DNA from 2 places in the Rhodoferax koreensis genome. Region 2 is predicted to be linked to the other one. Evidence: predicted binding sites of a transcription regulator. Region 2 holds the regulator's gene; the other holds the start of a gene.
What was found. The regulator LexA, encoded in region 2, represses DNA repair genes until DNA is damaged. The targets are predictions, from matches to a motif close to ACTGTATNNNNATACAGT.

Region 1 (5,939 bases), 700 kb from region 2:
TTGCCCTTGACGTCGGGCTTGCACAGGTCGGGGTAGTCGCTCATCTGCGCGAGCTTGGTATTGACGACGAGGCCGTCGGTGCCCCAGATGTGCGGCAGGCCGTAGACCTTGCCGTCCAGCGTGGTGTTGGCCTTGGTGGCGTCGAGCATCGACGGAATGAACAGCTCGGTCTTGACCTTGCTCAGGTCCATCGGCTTGTAGATGGCGAATTCCTGCTGCGGCCCGGTGATGCGGTCCTGCGAAGGCTGGGCGAGGTCGAAGCCGGCGCCGCCCGTGGCGCGCAGCTTGGAGATCATCTCCTCGTTGTTGGACAGCGTGATCTCCACGTCGATGCCGGTCTCCTTCTTGAACTGCGCCACGACTTCGGCCGGCACATAGTCGGCCCAGGTAATCAGGCGCAACTTCTGTTCCTGGGCCAGCAGCGGGCTGCTCATGACGGCGGCCAGGAGGCCGGTGGCGAGGACGAGACGGGACAGTTTCATGGAGGGCTTTCGGATGAACGGGTTGAGAACGCGGAGCAACTTTGATGCCGGATGAGGTGCCGCAGAACGGTGCGCAAAAGCATAGCGTGTGCGCATTTCATTTCCAAGTCAATCCGCTCAGCGTGCACCGGCCTTCGCAGCCATCCAGGCGGCGCGGCGCGCCAGGCTCTCGGCCGGCCAGACCTTGGAGGCCTGGTAATACGCCTCGAACGCCGGCACGTCCGTCGGCAACTGCACCCATGGCTGGCGCGAGGCGGTGAAGATGTGGATGTCGGGCGGCATCTGGCCGGGCTCGTCGAGCGTGCCCACGCGCACGAAACACACGGCGTCGCCCGCGCCCGCGTAATGGCTCCACACCGCGACACGGCACTGCGGGCAGCGCGCGATCATCTGCCCGTTGCCGCTGAAGGACGGCGTATGCACCAGCTCCACCGCACCCTGCAACAGCTTCACCCGGTCGGCTTCGATCATGGCGTTGAGCGCGAAAGCCGCACCCGTCTCGCGCTGGCACCAGCGGCAATGGCAGCAATGCACGAAGACGGGGCGCGTCGCCATGCGGTAACGCACGAAACGGCAGGTGCAGCCGCCATCGAAAGGCGGCTCATCGACGGCTCGCATGGGCAGGATTCCTCCGGGTGTATTTCTTGTTGCGCTGCGCAACGATTCTGCCGACACGTCCAGCCGCCCGCCCCCGCAGTTTCCCTTGCCTGCCCTGGCAGGATTCACGGCCCGCGTGGCTTCAACTCGTTGATGACCGCCTCGACGTCGTCGATGCCACGCACCAGTTGCTCCAGCGCCGCAGCCTGCTCCGGCCGGCGCACGCAGCCCTTGAGCCAGACCCAGCGGCGCTGGCCCTCGACCCAGATGCTGGTGTCGCCGAAACGCCCATCGGCCAGGATCGCCTTCTGCACGCGCGGAATGATTTCGGCGTCGTACAGGTAGGCGTTCGGCAGCCGGCAGCGGCCGGAACGGAAGCAGCTCGTGCCGCGTTCCGCGCGCCAATGCGCCTCGGCCTGCTGCTGCGCCAGCGTGATCAACGGGCCTGGCTCGGGCGGGCAATCCGCGATGGCGCTGGTGACCTGCAGGAAAGGGTCGTTGAAATGGTTGGCCGGTTGCTCCGGCGTGGTCTCGGCTTGCACGGCGCAGGCCAGGAAAACGAAGGTAAGCGCGAGCGCGCCAAGGTGTACAACAGGCATGGTCAATCCCGCAGGGGTTTTCGTCGCAGTATGCGCCGATATACTGTACAAATCACCAGAAATCCGGTCAACATCCGCACGCCCCGCGGCCGAATGACCCGCCCCATCCGTTCCGCACCCGCATGACGACTCCGCCCGCAACGGCCAAGGTGCCGCTTCCGCGCCGCATCGCCCACATCGACATGGACGCGTTCTACGCGTCCGTCGAGTTGCTGCGTTATCCGCAGCTCAAGGGCCTGCCGGTGGTGATCGGCGGCGGCCGGCGCAAGGTCGACGAAACCTTGTTGCAGACCCAGGGCGGGCGCAGCCTGGCGCAGATCCCGGTCGAGGCGTTTCCGCTGCTCAAGGACTATGTGGGCCGCGGCGTGATCACCACCGCCACCTATGCCGCGCGGCAGTTCGGCGTGGGCTCGGCCATGGGCCTGATGAAGGCGGCGAAGCTGTGCCCGCAGGCGGTCCTGCTGCCGGTGGACTTCGACGAGGTGCGGCGGTATTCGCGCAAGTTCAAGGCCATCGTCACCAGCCTCGCGCCACAGATGGAGGACCGCGGGGTCGATGAGGTCTACGCCGACTTCACCAATGTGCCCGGCGGCCAGCGTGATGGCGGCCGGGCCTTAGCCCGCCTGCTGCAGAAGACCGTGTTCGAGGAGACCGGCCTCACCTGTTCCGTCGGCGTGGCACCCAACAAGCTGATCGCCAAGATGGCCAGCGAGTTCAACAAGCCCAACGGCATCTCGATCGTGCACGAGGCGGACCTGCAGACCCTGGTCTGGCCGCTGAACGTGCGCAAGATCAACGGCATCGGGCCCAAGGCCGGCGAGAAGCTGGCTGCTTTGGGCATCCACACCATCGGCGAACTCGCCGCCTGCGATCCGCAGTGGCTGCTGGCGCATTTCGGCAAGGCCTACGGCGCGTGGATGCACAACGCCGCCCATGGGCGCGACGACCGGCCGGTGGTGACGGAAAGCGAGCCTGTGTCGATGAGCCGCGAGACCACTTTCGACCGCGACCTGCACGTGGTGCGCGACAAAGCCGAACTCGGCGCCATCTTTACCCACCTCTGCGAAAAGCTCGCGGAAGACCTGCAACGCAAGGGCTACGTCGGAAAGACCGTCGGCATCAAGCTGCGTTACGACGATTTCCGAATCGCGACACGCGACCACACGCTCGAGACGTTCACCGCGGACGCCAGAACCATTCGCCAGGCGGCGGGGCAATGTCTGAAACGTGCAACATTTGATCGAAAATTGCGACTATTGGGCGTGCGAATGGGATCTCTCACGAAACTTGAACTGCTCGGTAACTCTGGAATAAAATCCAACGAATACCATGTGAAAACAGCGGTATCAGCTATCAATTTTGAAGCAAAGACGGCTTCTTTGTTTTGACAGCCGCTGTGGCTTTTGTTACTTTCTCGCACAAAATCGGCGCAACGTCCTACGCTTTATCAGACTCGTAACGGCTACACCTCAAGTTTCAAAGTGTGACTATTGCCATGGCTACCGAAAAATCCCCTTCGTCCAAGAATGCAAGCGTGTCGTCGCTGCGCTATGTCAGCGATGAGATACCGGGCCTGACCCGCCTGCGAAAGGGCGATGCGTTCCGCTACCGCGACAGCGAAGGACGGTGGCTGACCGACGACGACGACATCGACCGCATCAACAAGCTGGCGATCCCGCCGGCCTACACGTCCGTGTGGATCTGCCCCTGGCCCGACGGCCACCTGCAGGCCACTGGCATCGATTCGCGCGGGCGCAAGCAGTACCGCTACCACCCGCAGTGGAACGCCGAACGCGACGAGAACAAATTCGAACGGCTCGAGGCTTTCAGCCTGGTGTTGCCGCGCATCCGCGCCCACGTGGCGCGCGACCTCGTGCCGATGCGGGGCGAACCGCTGAGCCGCACCGTCGTGCTGGCCACGCTGGTGCGCCTGCTCGACACGACGCTGGTGCGCGTGGGCAACGACGCGTACCTGCGCAGCAACGGCTCCTACGGCCTCACCACCCTGCGCACGCCACATGCGGTCGCGCGCGGCAGCGTGGTGCAACTGCGCTTTCGCGGCAAGAGCGGCGTGATGCACGACGTGAACCTGGACGACCCGCGGGTCGCCAAGGTGGTACGCCGCTGCCAGCAGTTGCCGGGGCAGGAGTTGTTCCAGTACCTCGACGAGGAAGGCCAGACGCACACGCTGGGCTCCAGCGATGTGAACGACTACATTGCCGAAGCGGCCGGTGCGCGTTTCACCGCCAAGGATTTCCGTACCTGGCATGGCACGGTGAAGGCGCTGGAACTGACCTACGAGGCGCGGACGCGCCAGGCGGATGAACGGTTCGATGTGAAGACGGTGGTGGAAGAAGTCTCGCAACTGCTAGGCAACACGCCGGCGGTCTGCCGCAAGGCCTACATCCATCCGGCGGTGCTCGAGCTCGGTACCGAACTCGCGGCCGATCCGACATCGGGCAGCGCCATCTGGCGGCGCCTGGCCGGCATACAGTCTCAGCGCAGACTCAGCGCCGCCGAAGGCCGGCTGCAGGCCTTTCTTCGGTTGAATCGCCGTGGGTCGCGGCTGTCACGCCCCCCGGTGAAACAGCGCGCCGCCACGGCCGAGGGCAAACGCGTGAAGGCTTCGGCCAAACCGGCGGTCAAGCCCAGCGTGAAGACCGCCAAGGCCACCAAGGCCGCCGAGACGGCCTGACCGGCCTCAGCGCTCGATCGTCTTGTTCCAGCGTGCATTCCACGCCGGGCGGTTGGCGTTGACGCTGTCCCAGTCGATGGTGACGGCGTTCTTCATCCACTTGTTGATCTCCGCGACCTGCTGCGCGCCCTCCCCCACGGCCGGCGCCTTCGGGTTGGTCGGGATCTGGCTGCCGAACTGCAGCACATTGGCCTGGGCCAGCGGGCTGAGCAGGAACTCGGCGAGCTTCTGCGACAGCTCCGGCTCGCTGTTGTTGGCGATCACGCACTGACCCACCATCAGCACCACCGAGCCTTCCTTGGGTTGCGCGTAATCGACCGGGATGCCCTTGGTCTTGAGTGCGGCCACTGCGGTGGGCGTGAGCGGGAACAGCGCGGCCTCGCCGGTCTGCACCATCTCGGAGATCTTGGCCGAGCTCGGGATGTACTCCAGCACGTTCGGGCCGATGGTGGTCGGCCAAGCCTTGAAGCCGGGTTCCACGTTCTTGTCGTTGCCGCCCTGGATGCGGTTGAACATCAGGAAGCCGTGCAGGCCGAACGAGGACGACGACATCGACTGGAACACCACCTTGCCCTTGAACTTCGGGTCGGCCAGGTCCATCCACGAGGTCGGTGCCGCCCAGCCCTTTTCCTTGAACATCTTGGTGTTGTAGGCCAGGCCGGTCATGCCCAGGCTCACGCCGCTGGCCATGTCGTCCTTGAAGCGCGCGGCCGGGTAGATCTCGGCCAGCGCCGGGCTGGGCCGCTGCTTCTGGCACAGGCCCATGCCGATGGCCCGCACCATGATGCCGTCGTCGAGGAACATCACGTGCATCTGCGGCTTGTCCTTGTTGGCCTGCGCCTTGGCCAGGATGTCGGATGACGTGCCGGGCACCACCACCACCTTCACGTTGTTGAGCTTCTCGAAGGCCGGGAACACATACTGCGTGTACGCCTTCTCCATCGTGCCGCCGTTCATGCCGATGTACAGCGTCTTGGTCTGCGCGAAGGCCGCGCCCCCGGCGGCCAGGGCGGCCGCGGCGGCCACGCCGAACAGCGCGCGGCGCAAGAAGCGTGACTTGTGGGAATGGGACATGGTGGCTTCCTTTCGATGGTGGGTGGGATGATGGCGGAGGAAATCGACGAACTCAATGGGCGACCGATGCCAGGGGCTGCGCGGCGGGGTGAAAACGTCCGATCGAGAAGGCCTCGGTCGGTGTGCCGCTGCGGCCATCGCGCGCGATTTCGGCGAGCACTTCGCCCGCGGCCGGCCCGATCTGGAAACCCGCGCCCGCAAAGCCGAAGCCGTGCACCAGGCCGGGCGTGGTGCCGCTTGCGCCCAGCACCGGCTGGCGGTCGGGCAGGTACCCTTCGGTGCCGCTCCAGGTGCGGATGAAATGGGCGTGGCGCAGCGCCGGCAGCAGTTCGATCGCCTGGGTGGACAGCGCGGCGATGGCAGCGCGGTCCGAGCGCGCGCGGTCGGCGTCGAGCATGATGCCGGCGCCGCCCCCGAGCACCAGGTTGCCCCGCGCCACCTGGCGGCAGTAGATGCCGCCGCCTTCAACCCCGAGGCTCCAGGGCAGGAAGA
Region 2 (5,939 bases):
TGTTTGAGCATGCCGATGTATTGCGGCAGCCGGCGCGTGGCGGCCATGATCAGCGCCCAGGTGAGTTCGGCCGGTGCGATCGGCGAGCCGCCGCCTTCGGCCACCGCGATGCCTTTCTCGGTGCAGGCGCCCACGTCGACATGCGGGCCGAGCCGGCCTGTCTGCGAGATCATCTTCAGCTTGGGCAGCTTTTCGATGAGTTGGCGGTTCAGGTGGGTTCGTTCGCGGATCAGCACGATGATGTCGGCGTCTTTCAGCCTCACCGACAACTGGCCCAGGCCCTTGACGGTGTTGGTGTAGACCTTGGCGGCATAGGGTTCGAGCTTGGCGGCACAGTTCAGCTTGCGCACCGCATCCTGATAGTCGTCGAGAATCACAATGTTCATGGCGCCATTGTGCCTTGAGGCCATTTGATTTTCCGCCCGCAGGCCGCAAGCCAGGCCTTCAGGCGCGTAGCGTTAACACGCTTTTACAGCGGGGTCGCTGACCGTCAGCCCATGGCCAGCGCCGATGAGGTGCCCGCCTCGAGTGCGGCCAGGCGATCGAGTTCGGCGCAGACGTCGGCCATGCGGCCTGAAATCACCATGCGGCCGACGAGCGTCGACGAGGTGGACGCATCCATGACACGGACCACGCGCAGCGGCCGTTGCGCCCGCAGGCTGCGTGCAGCCTGCCGCGGCGCGGTGGGGCAAGGCAGCAGCGGCGCCGCCGCGTGATCGGAACCAAGTGAGACGAAGCCACCACCAGGTGTCATGTGGCCGGCGTGTGGTACCGCATGGCCGCTGCGGCCACGCGAGCGCGCGGGCCGATGCCAGACTGCTGGCGGTGCGTTATGCGCCGAAGCGGCCCGCTGGTCGCGCGGCGCAAGCCAGCCGATCACACCTTGCAGCGACTCGATCAGGTTGGCGGCAGAAAACAATGCGATTCCCATGTGAAAACTCCTTTGGTACCAGAGATAAGACACAGGCAGGATTGCAAAAGAACACGCCGCAACGGGGTTGCCGGCCGCTTGCACGGCCCAACGCCCGCCACCCGTTGTGGCATGGGGATGCGCGAGAGCGCTACATGAGCATGGTGTTGCGGATCAGCCCGACGGCCAGGCCTTCGATTTCGAAGGGTTCGCCGGGGGACACCACGATGGTCTGGAAGTCGGGGTTCTCGGGATGCAGCTCGATTGCATCCCTGGTGCGCCTGAAGCGCTTCACGGTGACCTCGTCGCCGAGGCGGGCGACGACGATCTGGCCGTTCTTGGCTTCCTTGGCCGACTGCACGGCCAGCAGGTCGCCGTCGATGATGCCGATGTCGCGCATCGACATGCCGCGCACCTTGAGCAGGTAGTCGGGCTTGTGCTGGAACAGGCTGCTTTCCACGTAATACGTCTGGTCGACGTGTTCCTGCGCCAGAATCGGCGAACCGGCGGCCACGCGTCCGACCAACGGCAGGGCCATCTGCGCCATGCCGGGCAGGGGCATGCTGTAGCGGCTGCGCGACTCGTTGATGGAGCGCAGCGTGTCGCTCTTGAGCCGGATGCCGCGTGACGTACCGCTGACGAGTTCGATGGCCCCTTTTCGCGCCAGGGCCTGCAAGTGCTCTTCCGCCGCATTCGCCGACTTGAACCCGAGTTCGGCAGCGATCTCGGCGCGGGTGGGCGGGGCGCCGGTACGCGACACTGCGGTCTGGATCAGTTCCAGGATTTGTTGCTGGCGGGCGGTGAGTTTGGCGGGAAACTGGGTCAAATCCATGTGTGGCTCCGGAGCAGTGCAGGGCATGAGGTTCTGGATCGTCAGGCTGTTTGAATATCCAGTACCTGTATTTTTGTTCAGTTTTTGAAAGATTGCAAGCGATGTCGGAAAAATCTGTTGAAACTTCCACGGCTCGCATCGTGGTGCTGGGCACCGGCGGCACCATCGCCGGCACGTCCGCCACGGCCGGCGACAACATCGGCTACACCGCGGCCCAGGTCGGTGTGGACCAATTGCTCGAAGCCATTCCTGCACTGGCCCGAAGCGGCTATGGCATCGTCACCGAGCAGGTGGCGCAGGTCGACAGCAAGGACATGGATTTCGCCGTCTGGCAGGCGCTGGCCGGCCGCGTGGCGCACTGGCTCGCGCAGGACGACGTGGCCGGCGTGGTGATCACGCACGGCACCGACACGCTGGAGGAAACCGCGCTTTTCCTGCAGGCCGTGCTCGATCCGGCCAAGCCCGTGGTACTGACCTGCGCGATGCGGCCGGCCAGTTCGCTGTCGCCCGATGGCCCGCAGAACGTGCTCGATGCCGTGGCCGTCGCCGGCAGTGCCGGTGCGCGTGGTGTGGTGGCCGTGTGCGCGGGCGTGGTGCATGGCGCCTTCGACGTGCAGAAGGTGCACACTTACCGGCTCGATGCGTTCGGCTCGGGTGATGCCGGGCCGGTGGGTTATGTGGAAGAGGGCGCGCTGCGACTGTTGCGCGCCTGGCCGTCGGGCCGATCGCTTGTTCCCGCGGGCATTGCGGGCAAGGTCGTTGGCGCCTCAGCCGTGGCTGCGGCGGACTGGCCGCGCGTCGAAATCGTCATGAGCCATGCGGGCGCGGGCGCAGGCCTGGTCGAGGCGTTGGTGGCGCAGGGCGTTGCTGGCCTGGTGGTCGCCACCACCGGCAACGGTACGGTGCACCATGCGCTGGAGGCCGGCCTGCTTGCGGCGCAGGCGCAAGGCGTGCAGGTGTTGCGCGCCACCCGCTGCACCGGCGGCCGCATCCTCACCACACCAGGCGCTGTGCTTCCCGATGCAGGCAGCCTGTCGCCGGTGAAGGCACGCGTGGCGCTGCTGCTGATGCTGCTCTCTCCAGCCCGCACATGAAAAAGGCCGCTCCTCGGAGCGGCCTGGTTTTGGTGCAAGGGCGTGTCGATCAGGACGAGAGGGCCTTGAGTGCGCGCGCGGTGATCTCGTCCACCGTGCCCATGCCGCTGATGGCACGGTACTTCGGGGCCACCTCCGGTTCGGCCTTGGCCCAGTTGGCGTAGTAGTCGACCAACGGGCGGGTCTGCGCGCTGTACACCTCGAGGCGCTTGCGCACGGTTTCTTCCTCGTCGTCCTTGCGCTGGATCAGCGGCTCGCCAGTCACGTCGTCCAGGCCCTCGACCTTCGGCGGGTTGAACTTCGTGTGGTAGGTGCGGCCCGAAGGTGCGTGCGAGCGGCGGCCGCTCATGCGTTCGATGATGGCTTCGAAGGGCACGTCGATCTCGAGCACGTAATCCAGCTTCACACCGGCGGCCTTCATGGCTTCGGCCTGCGGGATGGTGCGCGGGAAGCCGTCGAACAGGGCGCCGACCGCGCAGTCCGGCTGGGCCATGCGTTCCTTGACCAGGTTGATGATGAGATCGTCGCTCACCAGGGCGCCGGATTCCATGACGGCCTTGGCCTGCAGGCCCAGGGGCGTGCCGGCCTTCACGGCGGCACGCAACATGTCGCCGGTGGAGATCTGTGGGATGCCGTATTTCTGGCAGATGAAGGTGGCTTGCGTGCCTTTGCCCGCGCCAGGTGCGCCCAACAAAATCAATCTCATGGATGTCCTCGGAGTTTTAGAAGTCGTGGCGATGCTGGCCGCGCAAGTGGCCGCAACGCTTCATTGGAGAAGGATAGCATGCGCCACCCTGCAGCTGGCTGACAGGCGACGCGCGCGGCGTGTGTGCGCCCGTTCGGCTCAGCGTGGTGTCAATACAGTTTGCGTACCCGTTCCAGGTCGTCTGGCGTGTCGACACCCGGGCCCGGCGCATGTTCGGTCACATGCACCGCGATGCGGTGGCCGTGCCACATCGCACGCAGTTGCTCGAGGGCTTCGCAGACCTCCACCGGCGCCTGAGCCAGCGTGGGAAACAGCTTCAGGAAGCCGGCGCGGTAGCCGTAGATGCCGATGTGGCGCAGCGGGCTGAGCGCGGGCGGAAGCTGCTTGAAGCCGGGCAGGGCTCCGGGCACCGCGGGGACGGCGCCGTCGCGCCACCAGGCGATCGGTGCGCGGCTGAAATACAGCGCGCGCTGTTGTGCGTCGAGCACCACTTTGACGACATTGGGGTTGGTGTAGTCGGCCAACTGGTCGATGACGTGGGCGGCCGTGCTCATGCTGGCTTCGGGCCTGGCCTGCAGCAGCGCGGCGACCTCGTTGATCAGCACGGGCGCGATCAGCGGCTCGTCGCCCTGCACGTTGACCACGATGGCATCGTCGGCCAGGCCGAGCAGGTGGCAGGCTTCGGCCAGCCGGTCGCTGCCCGAGGGGTGGTCGTTGCGCGTGAGGATGGCGTCGATGCCGTGGGCCTGGCAGGCTTCGATGATCTCGGGGCTGTCGCCGGCCACCACGGTGCGCACAGCGTCCGACTGGCGCGCGCGCTGGGCCACGCGCACCACCATCGGCACGTCGCCCAGGTGGGCCATCGGTTTGTTGGGCAGCCGGGTCGAGGCCATCCGCGCGGGAATGAGGACGGTGAAGCTCATGGCGATACCTGCTTGCCGCTCACAAACCGAGCTCTTCGTCGCTGAGGGTGCGGGCCTCGGCCTCGAGCAGGATCGGAATGCCGTCTCGCACGGGATAGGCCAGCCGCGCGCTGCGCGAGCTCAGCTCCTCGCGCTCGCGGTCGTATTGCAGCGGCCCTTTGGTCACGGGGCAAACCAGCAGTTCAAGAAGTTTCGGATCCATGCGGAGGTTCAATCGGTGTTCGGGAGGGCGACCAGGGTGATCGTCAGGCAGACGCCGATGATAACGAGGCCGACCGCCCCTGCGTGAGCGCATCGACCCGCGCGTCCAGCGCGGCCAGGAAGCCGGCGTCGAGCGTCACGGCCAGCGGCACGGCCAGCGCATCGGGCGCGCGACGCCACAGCTTTACGGCGTCTTTTTCGGTGCAAATGAGCATTTCACGCTGATCCGGCTTGCGCTGCCAGCTATCGAAATCGGAGTGGTCAGGCAGGGCTTCCGTGTGTGACAGCGTGAGCCCGGCTTCGCGCAGCATGCCGAAGAAGGCCTCCGGCTGGGCGATGGCCGCCACCGCGTCCAGCGGCTTGCCGCGCAGCGTGGCCAGCGGCACCAGGGTGCCGTCCTGCCGCACGGCGTGGTCCGCCAGCGCCCGCCGCGCACGGAAGCCCGGGATCGTCGCCAGGGCCGGATGCGCGCCGGTGTGCAGCACCAGATCGACGGGCCGCGGCCAGGCTTCGCGCAGCGGGCCGGCCGGCAGCAGCCAGCCGTTGCCGATGCCGCGGTCATCGAAGACGCAGATCTCCAGATCGCGTTGCAGCGCGTAATGCTGCAGGCCGTCGTCGCAGACGATGAGATCGGTGTCGGGATACCGCGCCAGCAGCACCTGCGCCGCCTGCAGCCGGCGCCGCGCCACGAACACCGGCACGCCGCAGCGCCGCCGCACCAGCAGCGGCTCGTCGCCGACCTCGGCAGGCAGGCTGTCCGGCCGCACTTCGCGGCAGTCGTCCGCGCCTGGGGGCATCACCCGGCCATAGCCGCGCGAGATCACGCCCACGCGCAGGCCGCGCGCCGCGAGATGTCGCACCAGCGCCATCACCACCGGCGTCTTGCCCGAGCCGCCGGCGATCACGTTGCCGACGACGAGCACCGGCACGGCCGCGCGGCCGCTTTGCAGCAGGCCGGCGCGGAACAGCCGCCGCCGCAGGCGGCTCAGCCCGCCATAGAGCAGCGAGACGGGCCACAGCGCGCACGCCAGCGGGCCCCGGCCGCGCCAGGTGCGCAACAGGATGGATTCGATCGATGAACGCTGCATGCGCGCCCGCAGGCCGCTGCTCAGCGGTTGCCCGACAGGGCCGACTGGGTGGCGAAAGTGATCTGCGACAGGCCCGCGCGGCGTGCGGCTTCCATCACCGTGATCACCGACTGGTGCGCCGCGCTGGCATCGGCGCTGATGATCAGCACCATGTCCTTGCCGCCGCCCTTGGACGCATTGCCCAG

Region 1: a site for LexA is predicted at 1,721-1,738, ahead of dinB (DNA polymerase IV). Genes of this name have one in related genera too.

Annotation. Positions count from the first base shown of each region.
Region 1 covers NZ_CP019236.1:4,155,946-4,161,884, forward strand. Annotated here, with positions in the region: gene RD110_RS19320 (extracellular solute-binding protein) at 1-482, opposite strand, end outside; gene RD110_RS19325 (GFA family protein) at 600-1,100, opposite strand; gene RD110_RS19330 (BON domain-containing protein) at 1,205-1,678, opposite strand; gene dinB (DNA polymerase IV) at 1,801-3,066, shown strand; gene RD110_RS19340 (DNA topoisomerase IB) at 3,174-4,373, shown strand; gene RD110_RS19345 (ABC transporter substrate-binding protein) at 4,380-5,447, opposite strand; gene RD110_RS19350 (NAD(P)/FAD-dependent oxidoreductase) at 5,500-5,939, opposite strand, start outside.
Region 2 covers NZ_CP019236.1:3,451,644-3,457,582, reverse strand. Annotated here, with positions in the region: gene RD110_RS16055 (D-2-hydroxyacid dehydrogenase family protein) at 1-386, opposite strand, end outside; gene RD110_RS16050 (hypothetical protein) at 491-931, opposite strand; gene lexA (transcriptional repressor LexA) at 1,062-1,742, opposite strand; gene RD110_RS16040 (asparaginase) at 1,844-2,836, shown strand; gene adk (adenylate kinase) at 2,886-3,542, opposite strand; gene kdsB (3-deoxy-manno-octulosonate cytidylyltransferase) at 3,692-4,465, opposite strand; gene RD110_RS16025 (Trm112 family protein) at 4,485-4,667, opposite strand; gene lpxK (tetraacyldisaccharide 4'-kinase) at 4,711-5,754, opposite strand; gene RD110_RS16015 (ExbD/TolR family protein) at 5,775-5,939, opposite strand, start outside.